2 regions of the Marinobacter sp. MA genome follow, and region 2 is predicted to be linked to the other one. Evidence: riboswitches for the same ligand, from Rfam matches in the RefSeq annotation. Region 2 holds a riboswitch; the other holds the start of a gene.
What was found. A riboswitch is a leader RNA that binds a small molecule or an ion and turns the genes downstream of it on or off. The one in region 2 is predicted to bind cobalamin.
Positions count from the first base shown of each region.

Region 1 (7,137 bases), 360 kb from region 2:
CCAAGAACGCCCCAGACCTGCCCGGGCTCTATGGCCAGATTCAGGGGGGCACCTGAGGCTCGCCCGGGAATATCGATCATCAGCGCTTCGGTGGCCAGGCGTGTCATCATCGGCTCCGATACAGCAGGTACAGGAAGGTTGGCACACCGATCAGTGCGGTGATCACGCCCACCGGCAATTGCTCCGGTGCAATCATTACCCGCGCCAGCGTGTCTGCCAGCACCAGCAGCGTGCCGCCGGCCAGTGCGCAGGCCGGCAGAATCAGCCGCTGGTCGTTCCCCAGCGCCAGCCGCAACATGTGGGGCACCACCAAGCCGACAAAGCCAACCGAACCGGCCATGGTGACGGCGGATGCGGTCAGCAGGCTGGCCATCAGGTAAATCGACCATTCCAGTGGCCGCACCGAAACGCCCAACGCCGCCGCCTGCAGGGAACCCCGGGCCAACACGTTCAGGGCCCGGCCCAGCGGAAACACCATCAGGCACACGAGCAAAAGAATAGTCAGTCCCGGCCAGGGCGTGGCTGCGTTGGAAAGATCGCCCATCAGCCAGTACAGCATGCCCGGTAATCGACTGGCCGGGGTCATCGAGAGGATCAGGGTAATGATGGCGCCCCAGCCGGCGGCAACCACCACGCCGGTGAGCAACAGCCGCGAGGGCGTCCAGCTGCCACTGCCGTGGGCCAGACCAAACACCAGCAAGGTGGCCAGCATGGCACCGGCAAACGCGGAGCCGGATACCAGGAAACCGGCAGCGCCGGCCAGCATGGCCAGTAACGCACCCACGGCGGCACCGCCAGACAACCCGAGCACGTAAGGATCGGCCAGGGGATTTCGCAACAACACCTGCATCAATGCCCCGGCTACGGCCAGCAAACCGCCGGTTGCAAAGGCACTCAGGGTGCGGGGCAGACGCAATTCAAGAATCAGCGTTTGCTGAAGTTCAGTGCCACTGCCGGTTATCACTCGCAAAGTGTCTTCAAAACCGATGGCGGTGCTGCCGATACTGACGGAAAGCAGAGCCGCCAGAAACCCTGCCAGCAGCAGAACAAAAAGCGGTTTGTACGGGCTAGAGATTGGCACGGGCCTGCTCCAGGGTCTGGCACAGGTGCCTGGCGCCATCTGCCATACGAAGCGTCGGGCGCGCCAGCAGATCGGGTGGTTCCAGGAAGAGGTTGCCAGCGGCTACCGCGGCAAGGCCCGGGTAGTCTCGCCAGGCCTCAAGCCATTGCCTGTCATCCGACGAGCCGGCCGTGATGATGGCTTCGGGGTTGGCTTCCAGAACCGCTTCCCGACTGATCCGAGGCACCAGCCGTGGCAGCTCGCCAAACACATTCACGCCGCCGCACAGGGTTATGGCTTTGCTGATCAGTTCTTCCCGGTTCACGGTCATCAGGGGCTGCTCCCATATCTGATAGAACACCCTGACCGGTCTGGCATCGGCATACCGGGTTTTCAGTTCGGCCATCTCTGCGCGAAACGCTTCGGCCCGATCATTCCCGAGATCCGGTGAGCCCGTGAGCAACGCCAGATCCGATACTGCCATCGCAATGTCGTCGAAGGTTCGCGGAGCAAGCCAGAGAACAGGAATACCAAGACCCGACAGCCGTTCCAGCTGGCTGCGGGAATTGCCATCCACCCAGGCCACCACCAGGTCCGGTGCCATCGAAACGATCGCTTCGAGGTCCAGACGATTGCTGTCACCCACCTGCGGTAAGTTCTCGGCGTCTGGCGGGTAGTCGCTCCAGGCACTCGCCGCCACGACCTTTTCGCCGGCACCGGCGGAGAACAACAGCTCCGTGGCGCCCGGTGACAGAGAAACAATACGTTGCGCTGGATCGGCCAGGCATACCTTCTGGTTCAGTGCATCGCGTGCGCAGGGTCCCTCGGCCTGCGCCAACGAGGGCGCAAGCAGAGACAATACACACAGTGCAGCGAGCCAGAGGTGCCTCATAGAGGGCGGGAGCCTCTCAGATCAATTAATTTACTGTTGGAAATCATAGCGCACCGAGGCCATGAAGGTTCGTCCGGCGGCCAGATAATCAAAGGGCGCGAAGGTCGCACTGTCATATCCGATGCTGGTGGCATAGCGACGATCCAGCACGTTATCGACCTTGAACGAGGCCGACCAGCCAGGCTGGAAGTTCCAGGCCGCTCTCAGGTCTACCGTGCCATAGCCCGGCAGCAGGCTGGTATTTGCCGCATCATTGTAGCGGTCACTCTCAGCAATAAAGCTGGCGCCTACAGACCACTGTGAGAACAGGCGATCGATATCCAGACGCAGGTTCTTTTCCGCGCGGCGTGGTAAACGGGCGCCGGTATCGCGGTTCTCGGTATCCGCGTAGGTTACTGCTGCCGCCAGATTCCAGTCAGCCGTCTCGATACCGGAAGAAACCTCAACGCCACGGATTCTTGCCGTCTCGACGTTTTCCATGGTGCCCTCAAAGGTCACCGGGTCAGACACGTAGGTAATCAGGTCTTTCACGTCGTTCTGATAAAGCGCAATGTCCCAGTACCACTGGTCATATCGCCCGGAGAAACCGGCTTCGACCATCTGCCCCTCTTCCGCATCGAGGTCAGGATTACCGGTGTAGAACGGCACCGTCAGGTAAAGGTCATTAAAGGTGGGTGCCCGGAACGATGTCGCATAGCTGAGGCGAAAGCGATGGGCGCGGTCCAGCTGGTGACCGAAGGCCACACCGCCAGTCTCCTCTTTGCCATAGGCCTCGTTGTCATCCAGACGCAGACTGAGCATCAGATCGGTGGCATCAAAGTTCAAACGGCCCTGACCGAAAACCGCGCTGTTGGTCCGGCTGTCCTCTGTGAAGTTACTGGTGCCATCGACTTCGTCAATCATGACCTCCGTACCCAGAACCAGCTCATGAACACCGGCCGTCAGGGTGTTTTCCCAGCGCGCGGAGCGAGACAGGGTGTCGAACGTGCTGGGATTGGCTCCGAAGGTATCCTGTTCGTCACGGGCTTCCGAGAACTGGATCCGTGTGCGCCAGTAGTCACTGGCAACCGCTTCCAGATGCAGCCCCATGGCACGGATCAGGAAATCGGTATCACCGCCTTCAAACTCGGTATTACCTTCAGACTGGAACACCGTCAGCCCTGCGCCGCCGCCCTGGTCAAAACTGTGGCTCAGTTTGGCCAGGCCACCAGCGTTCCGGAATCCTTTGTCTTCGCCGCCAGCACGCAAGTTCGTGCCATCGGTATCCGAATAAACGCCACCGGCCAGGAACGACGAACGGCCTTCCCGGCCAGCCAGTCCGGCCGTTACCTCACGGGTTTCATGGGAACCGCCTTTCAGCTCGCCCCAACCCTGGCGCCCGGCCTCGGGTTCCAGGGTAAACGCCTGGATGACACCACCCACCGCATCGGCACCGTAGAGGGAGCTCTTCGCGCCCCGCACCAGCTCAACCCGCTCCATCAACTCGGGAGGCAAAAACTGCCAGGGTGGGATACCCGCAGAGGCAGAGCGCAAGCGGATACCATCGAGAAGCAGCACGGTACCCGAGCTGCCCGCGCCGCGCAGGAACACGCTGGTGGTCTTGCCGTAGCTGCCGTCCGATACCACGTTGATCCCCGGCTGGGCGCGCAGCAGGTCGCGGAATTCCGCGGGCTGTTGCCGATCAATATCCTCTTTCTCGATGACCGTCACTGAAGACAGGCTCTCGCCAACGGTCTTGGGGCCCAGTGTCGCGGTCACCACGATCGGATCCAGGGCATCGGATTCTGGAGAAGACTGGGCCGAAACGGCCAGAGGCAGGGCGGCCAGGGAAACGCCGGCCAACAAAACAGGGCATTGAATTCTGAACATAGAGCTTGCTCCGCACTCCGCGCGCACCCGCACGGGAATCTGGTTTTCGTTGCGGAACAGGGAGTAGGGGCAGGCGGTAGACTGGCAACAGAAAAGCGGAACCGGCATATCACCCACCCAGGTTGCCCACCGCAACATCGGGTGTTTTTCCAGGCCGGTCTCCGGGCTGGCAGGCGGAACCTGGGGTTCCCGGGCAATCACCTTCCCATGTCGTGGCGACACAGTGGCGCATAGATTGCCGTTGTCCTGCTTACCGTTGCGGGGGCAGCATCGGACTTGCACTGGCTGTGCCAGGCTCACCGATTTCCCGTTTCACCCGTCGCGCTTTGCGACGGACACCTGAAAAAAGTGTGGCAAGGCTAGCAACACCGGGGTAACCGGTCAATGAAATCCATCAAAGGTCGACATGGTCGCAGGCCTCTGCCACTGCTATATTCCTTGACTGACAATCACTTTTTCTTCGCCAGAACAGGGAGTTTTATGCAGGCCGAGCTGGTCGACATCCGCAATCACATGGCTCAATACCCGCCGTTCGACGAGATGACCGAGGAACTGCTCGACCGGGTGGTTGGCGACATAGAGGTTGTTTACTTCAAGGCCGGGAGTCAGATTCTGGAACTGGGTGATCCCAGCAGCTGGCTGTTCTACGTACGCAGTGGTGCAGTAGAGATCTATCGGCGCACCGGAGAACTCTACAACCGGATCAGCGAGGGTGAAGTCTTCGGCCAGTTTGGCCTGCTGATGAACCGGAAAGTTCGCTTTCCCGCCAAAGCCCTCGAAGACGTTCTGCTGTACAAGATTCCTTACGATACGTTCCAGTACCTCTGGGAAAACGACGACAACTTTGCCGATTTCGTTGAGATCGAGGACCGAAGCCGCCTGCGCTCCGCTGTATCCCGGCGGGAAAAATCCAACCAGCTCATGACCTCCAAGGTCACCCGGCTGATTTCCCGGGAGCCGGTGTCCGCCCCCCACACCGTCCGACTGCAGGAAGCAGCGCGGATTATGACCGAGCACGGCGTCTCGGCACTGCTGCTGATGGACGAGGAGGGCGACAAGCCCTTGCTCAAGGGCATCATCACCGACCGCGACCTGCGCACCCGGGCCCTCAGCGAGGCATTAGCCTCCGAAACGCCTATCAGCGAGATCATGTCGGAGGATCTGATCACCATCCGTTCGAACATATTCATCTTCGAGGCCATGCTCACCATGCTGCACAACAATGTGCACCACCTGCCGGTGATGGATGGTGATGAGGTTCGCGGCGTCATTGCGCTGTCTGACATCGTGAAGTACGAGAGCCAGAGCAGCCTTTACCTGGTCAGCAACATCTACCACCAGCAGGATGTGAAAGGCCTGAAGAAAATCAGCCTGGATGTGCGGGACAGCTTTGTTCGCATGGTGAACGAAGACGCCAACTCCCACATGATTGGCAGTGCCATGGCCGGGATCGGGCGCAGCTTTACCCAGCGCCTGCTGGCCCTGGGCGAGGAGAAACTCGGGCCGCCACCCGTGCCCTATTGTTTTATGGCGCTGGGGTCCATGGCGCGGGACGAACAGCTGGTTGTTACCGACCAGGATAACGCCATGATTCTGGATGACAGCTTCGTGCCGGAAGAGCACGATGAGTACTTCCTGGCACTGGCGAAATTTGTCAGCGATGGCCTTGCGGAGTGCGGCTACACCTACTGCACCGGCGACATCATGGCCACCAACCAGAAATGGCGGCAGCCACTGCGGGTCTGGAAGGACTACTTCACCGACTGGATTGATAACCCCAAGGCCGAAGCCTTGTTAAACAGCAACATCTTCTTTGATCTGGACGGTATCTACGGGGAAACCGACTTTGCCGAACAACTGAAAACTCTGGTGGCCGAAAAGGCCAGCAACAGCCAGCGGTTCCTGGCAATGCTGGCCCGCAATGCCCTGAACCGCACGCCCCCGATCGGCTTTTTCCGGACTTTCGTGCTGGAAGAAGATGGCAAGCACCAGAAGACCTTCAACCTGAAACGTCGGGGTACGGCGCCCCTGTCAGACCTGATCCGGGTTCACGCCCTGGCCTGCGGCTCCCGCGCACAGAACTCGTTCGAGCGTCTGAAAGCCATCGGCAACACCAAGCTGCTGCTGGAGGACGATCTGGGCAACCTTCGGGACGCCCTGGAGTTCATCTCCATTGTGCGTATTCGGCACCAGGCCCTGGCCATCGAGGCGGACCGACAGCCGGACAACAACGTTCGGCCCGAGGACCTTTCACCGTTTGAGCGCAGCCACCTGAAAGACGCCTTCCAGGTGGTCAGCGGTGCCCAGAAGTTCCTGAAATTCCGGTATCACGCCACGGTGGCTCGTAATGTCTAGTGAGGAGCAGGCCGGGAATTCTGTTACACGCCTGCCATGGCCCGAGCAGTTCGAAGCCCTGGCTGAGCAAAGCAAGTCACCGATTCTGAAAGCCTTTTACGAAAGCGGGTGTGTGTCGCCGGAGACGCCCATGTCCGACGTGCCTTTTGTCGCGCTCGATTTCGAGACGACCGGCCTGGACGCCAGTCAGCATTCGATTGTCAGTATCGGCCTGGTGCCGTTCACCCTCGATGGCATCCAGTTGGGAAAGGCCCGCCACTGGATCGTGCGGCCCAAGCTTCCGTTGCACCAGACCTCAATCACGATTCACGGCATTACCCACAGTGATATCGACCAGGCACCCGATATGAAAGATATCCTGAAGGACCTGTTTGCCTGCCTGAACGGTCGTATTCCCGTGGTCCACTACCGCAACATCGAGAGATCGTTCTTTGACGTCGCACTGCGATGGCGACTCGGGGAAGGCATCCGGTTTCCGTTAATCGATACCATGGCCATCGAGGCTCACCTGCACCCGGACCGTAATCCGTCACGCTGGCAAAGATTGCTCGGTAAAAAGCCCGTATCCATTCGACTGGCAGACAGCCGGCTGCGTTATGGGCTGCCTCATTATGCTGCCCATAACGCCCTGATTGATGCGGTGGCAACGGCCGAGCTCTTGCAGGCCCAGGTGTTGCACCATTTCAGCCGGGAGACCCGTATCGGGGATCTCTGGCTATGATGCCGGCTTGACGTCGTCGATCCACTTGCCATAGCCGGCCTCTTCCATGTTTTCCAGCGGAATGAAGTCCATTGCCGCGGAATTCATGCAGTAGCGCAGCCCGGTTGGCGCCGGACCATCGTTGAAGACATGCCCAAGGTGGGAGTCCGCGTGAACGCTACGGATTTCCGTGCGGGTCATGAAGAACGAATTGTCTTCACGTTCCACCACTGCATCAGGGGTGATCGGCCGGGTAAAGCT
Region 1 is NZ_CP103058.1:287,639-294,775, reverse strand. It holds gene NUW46_RS01270 (ABC transporter ATP-binding protein) at 1-107, opposite strand, end outside; gene NUW46_RS01265 (FecCD family ABC transporter permease) at 107-1,081, opposite strand; gene NUW46_RS01260 (cobalamin-binding protein) at 1,068-1,952, opposite strand; gene NUW46_RS01255 (TonB-dependent receptor plug domain-containing protein) at 1,983-3,821, opposite strand; cobalamin riboswitch at 3,956-4,179, opposite strand; gene NUW46_RS01250 (putative nucleotidyltransferase substrate binding domain-containing protein) at 4,302-6,176, shown strand; gene NUW46_RS01245 (3'-5' exonuclease) at 6,169-6,897, shown strand; gene msrB (peptide-methionine (R)-S-oxide reductase MsrB) at 6,892-7,137, opposite strand, start outside.
Region 1: it holds a riboswitch for cobalamin, as region 2 does, so the genes downstream of both, NUW46_RS01255 (TonB-dependent receptor plug domain-containing protein) here and NUW46_RS19470 (ribonucleoside-diphosphate reductase subunit alpha) in region 2, are expected to answer to the same signal.

Region 2 (7,137 bases):
TTGCGACGCCATTTCGATCCGGAATTCCTCAACCGGATCGATCAGATCCTCACCTTTAACCGCCTCACCGACAACTGGCTGGAAGCCCTGCTGGACATCGAGCTGGAGGGCCTCAATGGCCGGCTTTCGAAGAAACACGCAGAGCTCATTCTGTCGCCAGCATTGCGTACTGAACTCTGCCGGAGTTACGACGCCCGCTACGGGGCAAGGGAACTGTTGCGAGCCTTTCGCCAGCGCCTTGAACCGGCGGTTGCGCAGGCACTGCTGGCCTATCCGGAGTGCCGGAAGTTCCAGGCTGGCCTGGAAGGCAACGTCGTCACCGTTGACCAATACGTCGAATGACGTAGGCACCGGGGGCATTTCGCGAATACCTCACCGGCACGGGATTCCGGATAGTAAAGGCGTTACCTAATCGTGCAAGCCAACACCAAGGAGCGCCCGTTATGGCTGAAACCATTATCAAGATCGATCTGAACAAGTCGGCTTATGAGAACGACAAAATCCACAACCGCTGGCACCCGGACATTCCGCTGGTAGCCACCGTCAAGCCGGGGGACGATTTTATCGTCGAGTGCTACGACTGGACCGGCGGCCAGATCAAGAACGATGACAGCGCCGACGACGTGCGCGATGTCGATCTCAGCCAGGTGCACTTCCTGTCTGGCCCGATCGGCGTGGAAGGTGCCGAGCCGGGCGACCTGCTGGAAGTGGACATCCTCGACATCGGCACCTTCGAAGAAAGCCAGTGGGGCTTCAACGGGTTCTTCTCCAAGCAGAACGGTGGTGGCTTCCTGACCGAACACTTCCCGGAAGCCCAGAAATCCATCTGGGACTTCAACGGCATGTTCACCAAATCCCGCCACATTCCCAACGTGGAATTTGCCGGCCTGATTCACCCGGGCCTGATCGGTTGCCTGCCCTCCAAAGAGCTGCTGGAAACCTGGAACAAGCGGGAAGCCGGCCTGGTGGCCACCGATCCTGAGCGGGTGCCGGAACTGGCGACACTGCCCAACGGCGAGACCGCCCACATGGGCCAGATGACCGGTGAAGCGGCCAAAGCCGCCGGCGCTGAAGCCGCACGTACCGTGCCGCCCCGTGAGCACGGTGGTAACTGTGACATTAAAGACCTTTCCCGCGGTTCCAAGGTTTACTTCCCGGTTTACGTGGATGGTGCCGGCCTGTCCGTGGGCGACCTTCACTTCAGCCAGGGCGATGGTGAAATCACCTTCTGCGGCGCCATCGAGATGGCCGGCTGGATTCACCTGCGGGTTAACCTGATCAAGGACGGCGTGAAGAAGTACGGCATCAAGAATCCGGTGTTCAAGCCCAGCCCGATCAAGCCCCGTTATGACGACTACGTGATCTTCGAGGGTATCTCTGTAGACGAGGACGGCGGCCAGCATTACCTGGACGTGCACGTGGCCTATCGCCAGGCCTGCCTGAACGCCATCGAGTACATGACCAAGTTCGGCTACACCAAGGCCCAGGCCTACGCGATTCTCGGTTGTGCACCGGTGGAAGGCCACATCAGCGGCGTGGTGGATATCCCCAATGCCTGCGCCACACTCTGGCTGCCCACGGGCATCTTTGACTTTGACATCAACCCGTCTTCTGAAGGCCCCCAGAAGAAAGTCAGCGGGGGCATGGACGTACCGTTGTCGAAAGATAAGGAGTAATCACCATGCCTGTGTATGACTACAAGTGCCGGGAGCACGGCCTGTTCAATACCCTGGCTACCATGGAGGATGCGGCCAAGCCGGCGGAATGTCCGACCTGCAAGGCGCTTTCGCCCAGGGTGATCGTGTTGCCATCGCATATTGCGGCCATGGACCCGGCCAAGAGAGCGGCGGAGGACCGTAATGAACGGTCCCGACACGAACCGGTTTTCTCCACCGCGGACCGACGGGCCCACGATAAGGAGCACAGCCGGGCCTGCGGCTGCGGCTCCCCGAAACCGGGTAAATCCATGCTGTTCTACACCGCTGATGGGAAGAAGATGTTTCCCTCCATGCGGCCCTGGATGATCAGCCACTGATTGGCTGAGTTGATACTGTCACGTGTTTGGCCCCCTCTCCGGGGCCTTTTTTTATTCTGCTGGTTGTTCCTTCTGGATATCGTGTATATAGTGTTTTCATCCTTGGTCAAATACCAGATGTAGTGATCAGTGCGTAACCAACTCGGTCGGCGCGTGATCACGCCACACATTCTGGTATCGGGAATCCGGTGAGACTCCGGAACTGACGCGCAGCGGTATTGGGGAACAAGCACGGCATTACGACACTGGTTGATACCGGGAAGTCGCCGAGCGAGGCCGAATCGAACGATTCACGCCCCTGAGTCCGAAGACCTGCCAGGGATACGGAGCTTCACAGCTCCTGACTGCACCTTCGCGACCCAGGGTGAGCAGACCGGTTATGCCCAGCCATTCCTATGGTGAGGCGTGCCCCTGCGTACGCGATGGTGAAAGGAATTCAACGCGTATTCAGGAGAACACACATGTTTGCCTCAGCCCTGGCCGAACCCCGGCCAACCTCGCACACCGACACCGAATCCCTTCAGGTCATCAAACGCAACGGCACCCTTGTCGGCTTCGACCCGTCGAAGATCAGCATTGCCGTGACCAAAGCCTTCCTCGCCGTCGAGGGTGACAAAGCCGCCGGCTCCGCCCGGATCAACGATGCCGTACATCGGGTGACTGACCAGGTGATCCAGGCCATCGGTCGCCGCCTGAAAGCCGGTGGCAAGGTGCATATCGAAGACATCCAGGATCAGGTGGAACTGGCCCTGATGCGGGCGGAGGAGCAGAAGGTGGCCCGCGCCTACGTGCTTTACCGGGAAGAGCATGCCCGGGAGCGTGCCCGCCATGCCCCGGTTGAGGCGCACCCCCATCTGACGGTGAAAAAGACCAGCGGTGAAATCGCTCCCCTGGATCTGGGCCTGATGAAACTGCAGGTGGAGCAGGCCGCCACAGGGCTGGAGGGTATTGACGGTGATTCCCTGGTGGACGATGCCCTGACCAACCTGTACGACGGCATCGCCGAGGAAGACGTGCTGTCGGCCCTGATCATGACGGCCCGGAGCCGGATTGAGCGGGAGCCGGACTACAGCGCCGTCACCGCGCGCCTGCTCCTTGAGCAACTTCGTCTGGAGAATGCCGCTGCCCTTGGCCTGCCCATCAGTTTGCCCTTGGCGGAGATATATCCACAGGCCCTGAGTGCCTTTATCGAGGCAGGTATTCGTTATGAACTGCTGGACGAAGCCCTGGCCGCTTTCGACCTGGAGCGCTTGGGAGCCGCCCTGAAACCGGAGCGTGACCTGCAATTCGGCTTCCTGGGCCTGCAAACCCTTTACGATCGCTACTTCCTGCACTGGAACAAGGCCCGCCTGGAATTGCCTCAGGTATTTTTCATGCGTGTTGCCATGGGCCTGGCCCTGCGCGAAGACGACCCGAATGCCCGCGCTATCGAGTTCTACAACCTGTTGTCGTCGTTCGACTACATGGCGTCCACACCCACGCTGTTCAACAGCGGTACCCGCCATTCTCAGCTGTCGTCCTGCTACCTGACGACGGTGGGCGACGATCTTGAAGACATCTACGGCGCCATCCGCGACAACGCCATGCTGTCGAAATGGGCTGGCGGCCTGGGCAACGACTGGACACCGGTTCGGGCGCTGGGCTCCCACATCAAGGGCACCAACGGCCAGAGCCAGGGTGTGGTGCCTTTCCTGAAAGTGGTGAATGACACCGCGGTGGCGGTGAACCAGGGCGGCAAGCGTAAAGGCGCGGTGTGCGCCTACCTGGAAAGCTGGCACCTGGACATCGAGGAATTCCTGGAACTGCGTAAGAACACCGGCGACGAACGCCGCCGCACCCACGATATGAACACCGCCAACTGGGTGCCCGATCTGCTGATCGAGCGCATGCGCGAAGACCGTGACTGGACCCTGTTCTCCCCCAGCGATGCGCCGGATCTGCACGACCTGTATGGCAACGCCTTCCGGGAACGCTACGAGCATTACGAAGTGCTGGCAGAGCAGGGCAAAATCAAGCTGTTCAAGAAAATCCCGGCCAAGCAGCTGTGGCGCAAGATGCTCACCGTGCTGTTCGAAACCGGCCACCCCTGGATCACCTTCAAGGACCCGTGCAACCTGCGCTCTCCCCAGCAGCACCGGGGCGTGGTGCACAGCTCCAACCTGTGCACGGAAATCACCCTGAACACCAGTGCCGAAGAGATCGCCGTATGCAACCTTGGTTCCGTGAACCTGGCAGCTCATATCGCCAACGGCGAGCTGGATGTGCAGCGCCTGGAACAGACGGTGAACACCGCCGTGCGCATGCTCGACAACGTTATCGACATCAACTACTACGCCGTGCCCCAGGCCCGCAATTCCAACCTCAGGCATCGCCCGGTCGGCCTTGGCCTTATGGGTTTCCAGGATGCGCTCTATGAGTTGGGACTGCCTTACTCCAGCCCGGAAGCGGTGGAGTTTGCCGACGTTGCCATGGAGCAGCTCAGCTACTTCGCCATCCGGGCATCCGCCACGCTGGCGGGTGAGCGCGGTGCCTATGAAAGCTACGAAGGTTCACTCTGGCAACAGGGCATCCTGCCCATCGATTCCATCAACCTGCTAAAGGAAAACCGCCGGGAAGGGGATCTGTCTTTGAATACCAACGCCCGGCTGGACTGGTCGCCGGTGCGTGAACTGATCGCGAAAAACGGCATGCGCAACAGCAACGTCATGGCCATTGCCCCCACGGCCACGATTTCCAACATCGTGGGTGTGTCCCAGTCCATCGAACCGGCGTACCAGAACCTGTTTGTGAAATCGAACCTCTCCGGCGAGTTCACGGTGGTCAATCCCTCCCTGGTTCGTGACCTCAAGGCCGAAGGTCTGTGGGACAACGTGATGGTGAACGACCTCAAATACTTCGACGGCTCCGTTCAGCAGATCGACCGCATCCCGGCCGAACTCAAGGCTCGTTACGCCACCGCCTTCGAAATCGACGCAAGATGGCTGGTGGAAGCCGCAGCACGGCGTCAGAAATGGCTCGATCAGGCCCAGAGTTTGAATTTGTATATGGCCGAACCCAGCGGCAAAAAGCTGGACGCCCTGTACCAGCTCGCCTGGGAACGTGGGCTGAAAACCACCTATTACCTGCGCTCCCTGGGTGCCACCGGCGCTGAGAAAACCGCCCCGGTTGCCGCACCGCAGCCGCAGGTTTGCAGCATCGATGATCCCGACTGCGAAGCCTGTCAGTAACTGCTCACTTAACGATTTCGAGGCAAAACCATGCTTGATTGGGACGACGAACCAAAAACCGAATCCAAAGTGGCGCACCCCGGCGCCCCGGCGCCGGTGAACGTGGACGACAAACGCGTCATCAACGGCGAAACCGACATCAACCAGCTGGCACCGTTCAAGTACCCCTGGGCCTGGGAGTACTTCATGAACGCCAACAAGAACCACTGGACCCCCCTGGACGTGAACATGGCCCAGGACGTTCACGACTACCACCACCGGCTGACCGCGCCGGAAAAACATGTGTATGAGAACGTGTTGGCTTACCTCACCACCTCCGACATCCTCGCCATGCGCAACATCGGCCTGGCGGTGATGGAGAAGATGAGCGCCCCGGAGCTGCAGATCTACCAGGCCCGGCAGGTATACGAGGAAGCCATGCACACCTGGGCCTATCAGCACTGCATCGAAACCCTCAACCTGGACCAGAGCGAGATCTACAACCGCTACCGCGTGGTGCCGGCGATCAACGGCAAGATCCAGATTGCCAACCGCCGGCTGGATGCGGCCATGCGCCCGGACATGAACCTGCGCAACAAGGACGACCTGCAGGAATTCATCATGTCCTACCTGTTCTTTGCGGCCGTGTTCGAAGGCACCTGGTTCTACAACGGCTTCAGCCCCATTTTCGCCCTCCAGCGCCGTGGCCTGATGCGCGGCACCGGCGAGCAGCTGCAGTACATCCTGCGGGACGAGGCCATGCACTTCTCCTTCGGCCTGAAAGTGGTCAACCAGATCGTGGAGGAGGAGAACATCACCTTCGACCCGAAGGCCGTGCGCGAGATGTGGGACGAATCCGAAGCCGCCGAGAAGGCCTTTGCGGATTACATCCTGCGGGACCCGATACTCGGTTATTCGGCTGAGTATCACAGCGAACAATTCCGCTTCGTGGCTAACCGCCGTGCCCGCACGGTCGGCCTGGAAGAGCCGTTCCCGGGCGCGAAGAACGTCTCGCCCTGGTTAGACGAGCAGGCCACCCTGCGCAAAGAAAAGAACTTCTTTGAAACGCGGGTGATTGAGTACCAGACCGGGGCTCAGTTGGAGTGGTAAACCCACCTGATCGGCCGGAGTTATACGAACACGTTCGCATAACTCCGGAATTCCCGGTACGAAATGAAGGTAACTATCTGCTAGGGTTGAATAAGTCACAATGGCCGGGCGGAGTTATAAGTCCCGGTTTGGAAGCGGGATCGCTCGAGGGTGGGCGTATAACTCCGGCGGTAGCCGTGGTTATTGGTTATTAAGGCTATGTTTTTATTGAAAAATGAGCGTTTCCAATGGTGCCGGAAGTTGGAGTTTTACGAATGGGAGATATACGAACGCGTTCGTATAATTAGCTGTTAGGCATTTATGAGACGGAATTCTGTTTTTGCTGTTCTGGGATTATCGATCCTAGCTAGCTTGGTTAGTTTGGTAACCATAGTCTCGAGTCCTATGGTTGTTTCTTCCGATTCTGGGCATGTCGGGCCTTCGCCTTATCATCAAGAAATTGAAGATCTTTACGAAAAAACTAGCAAAGGCCTTCCCCCTTCAGCCCCAGAGTGGGCACGGTTGGACGAAGCGATTACTAGGAACAACATGTGGTTTGAGCAGCGGTTACAAAAGCCACAGAGCGGTGTAGGGCCGTTAGGTGTCTTAGAACTGAAAAGCTCTAAACTCGCACCGATTCTCGCAGTGATTTGGGCAGGAGCTTTCTTGATCGCTACTAGGCGAGGAGTTCAACCAACCGCACTGCTGATGCTTGCCTTTCCGTTGGTGCTTTACAGTCTAAACCTATATTCAGTTTTGGCAGCCATCGTGGCGGCAGGATCGATTGTAGTAGTGTATTTCGTGCGC
Region 2 is NZ_CP103058.1:4,211,963-4,219,099, reverse strand. It holds gene NUW46_RS19485 (AAA family ATPase) at 1-342, shown strand, start outside; gene fmdA (formamidase) at 444-1,676, shown strand; gene NUW46_RS19475 (zinc ribbon domain-containing protein) at 1,682-2,035, shown strand; cobalamin riboswitch at 2,162-2,370, shown strand; gene NUW46_RS19470 (ribonucleoside-diphosphate reductase subunit alpha) at 2,497-5,262, shown strand; gene NUW46_RS19465 (ribonucleotide-diphosphate reductase subunit beta) at 5,293-6,351, shown strand; gene NUW46_RS19460 (hypothetical protein) at 6,880-7,137, shown strand, end outside.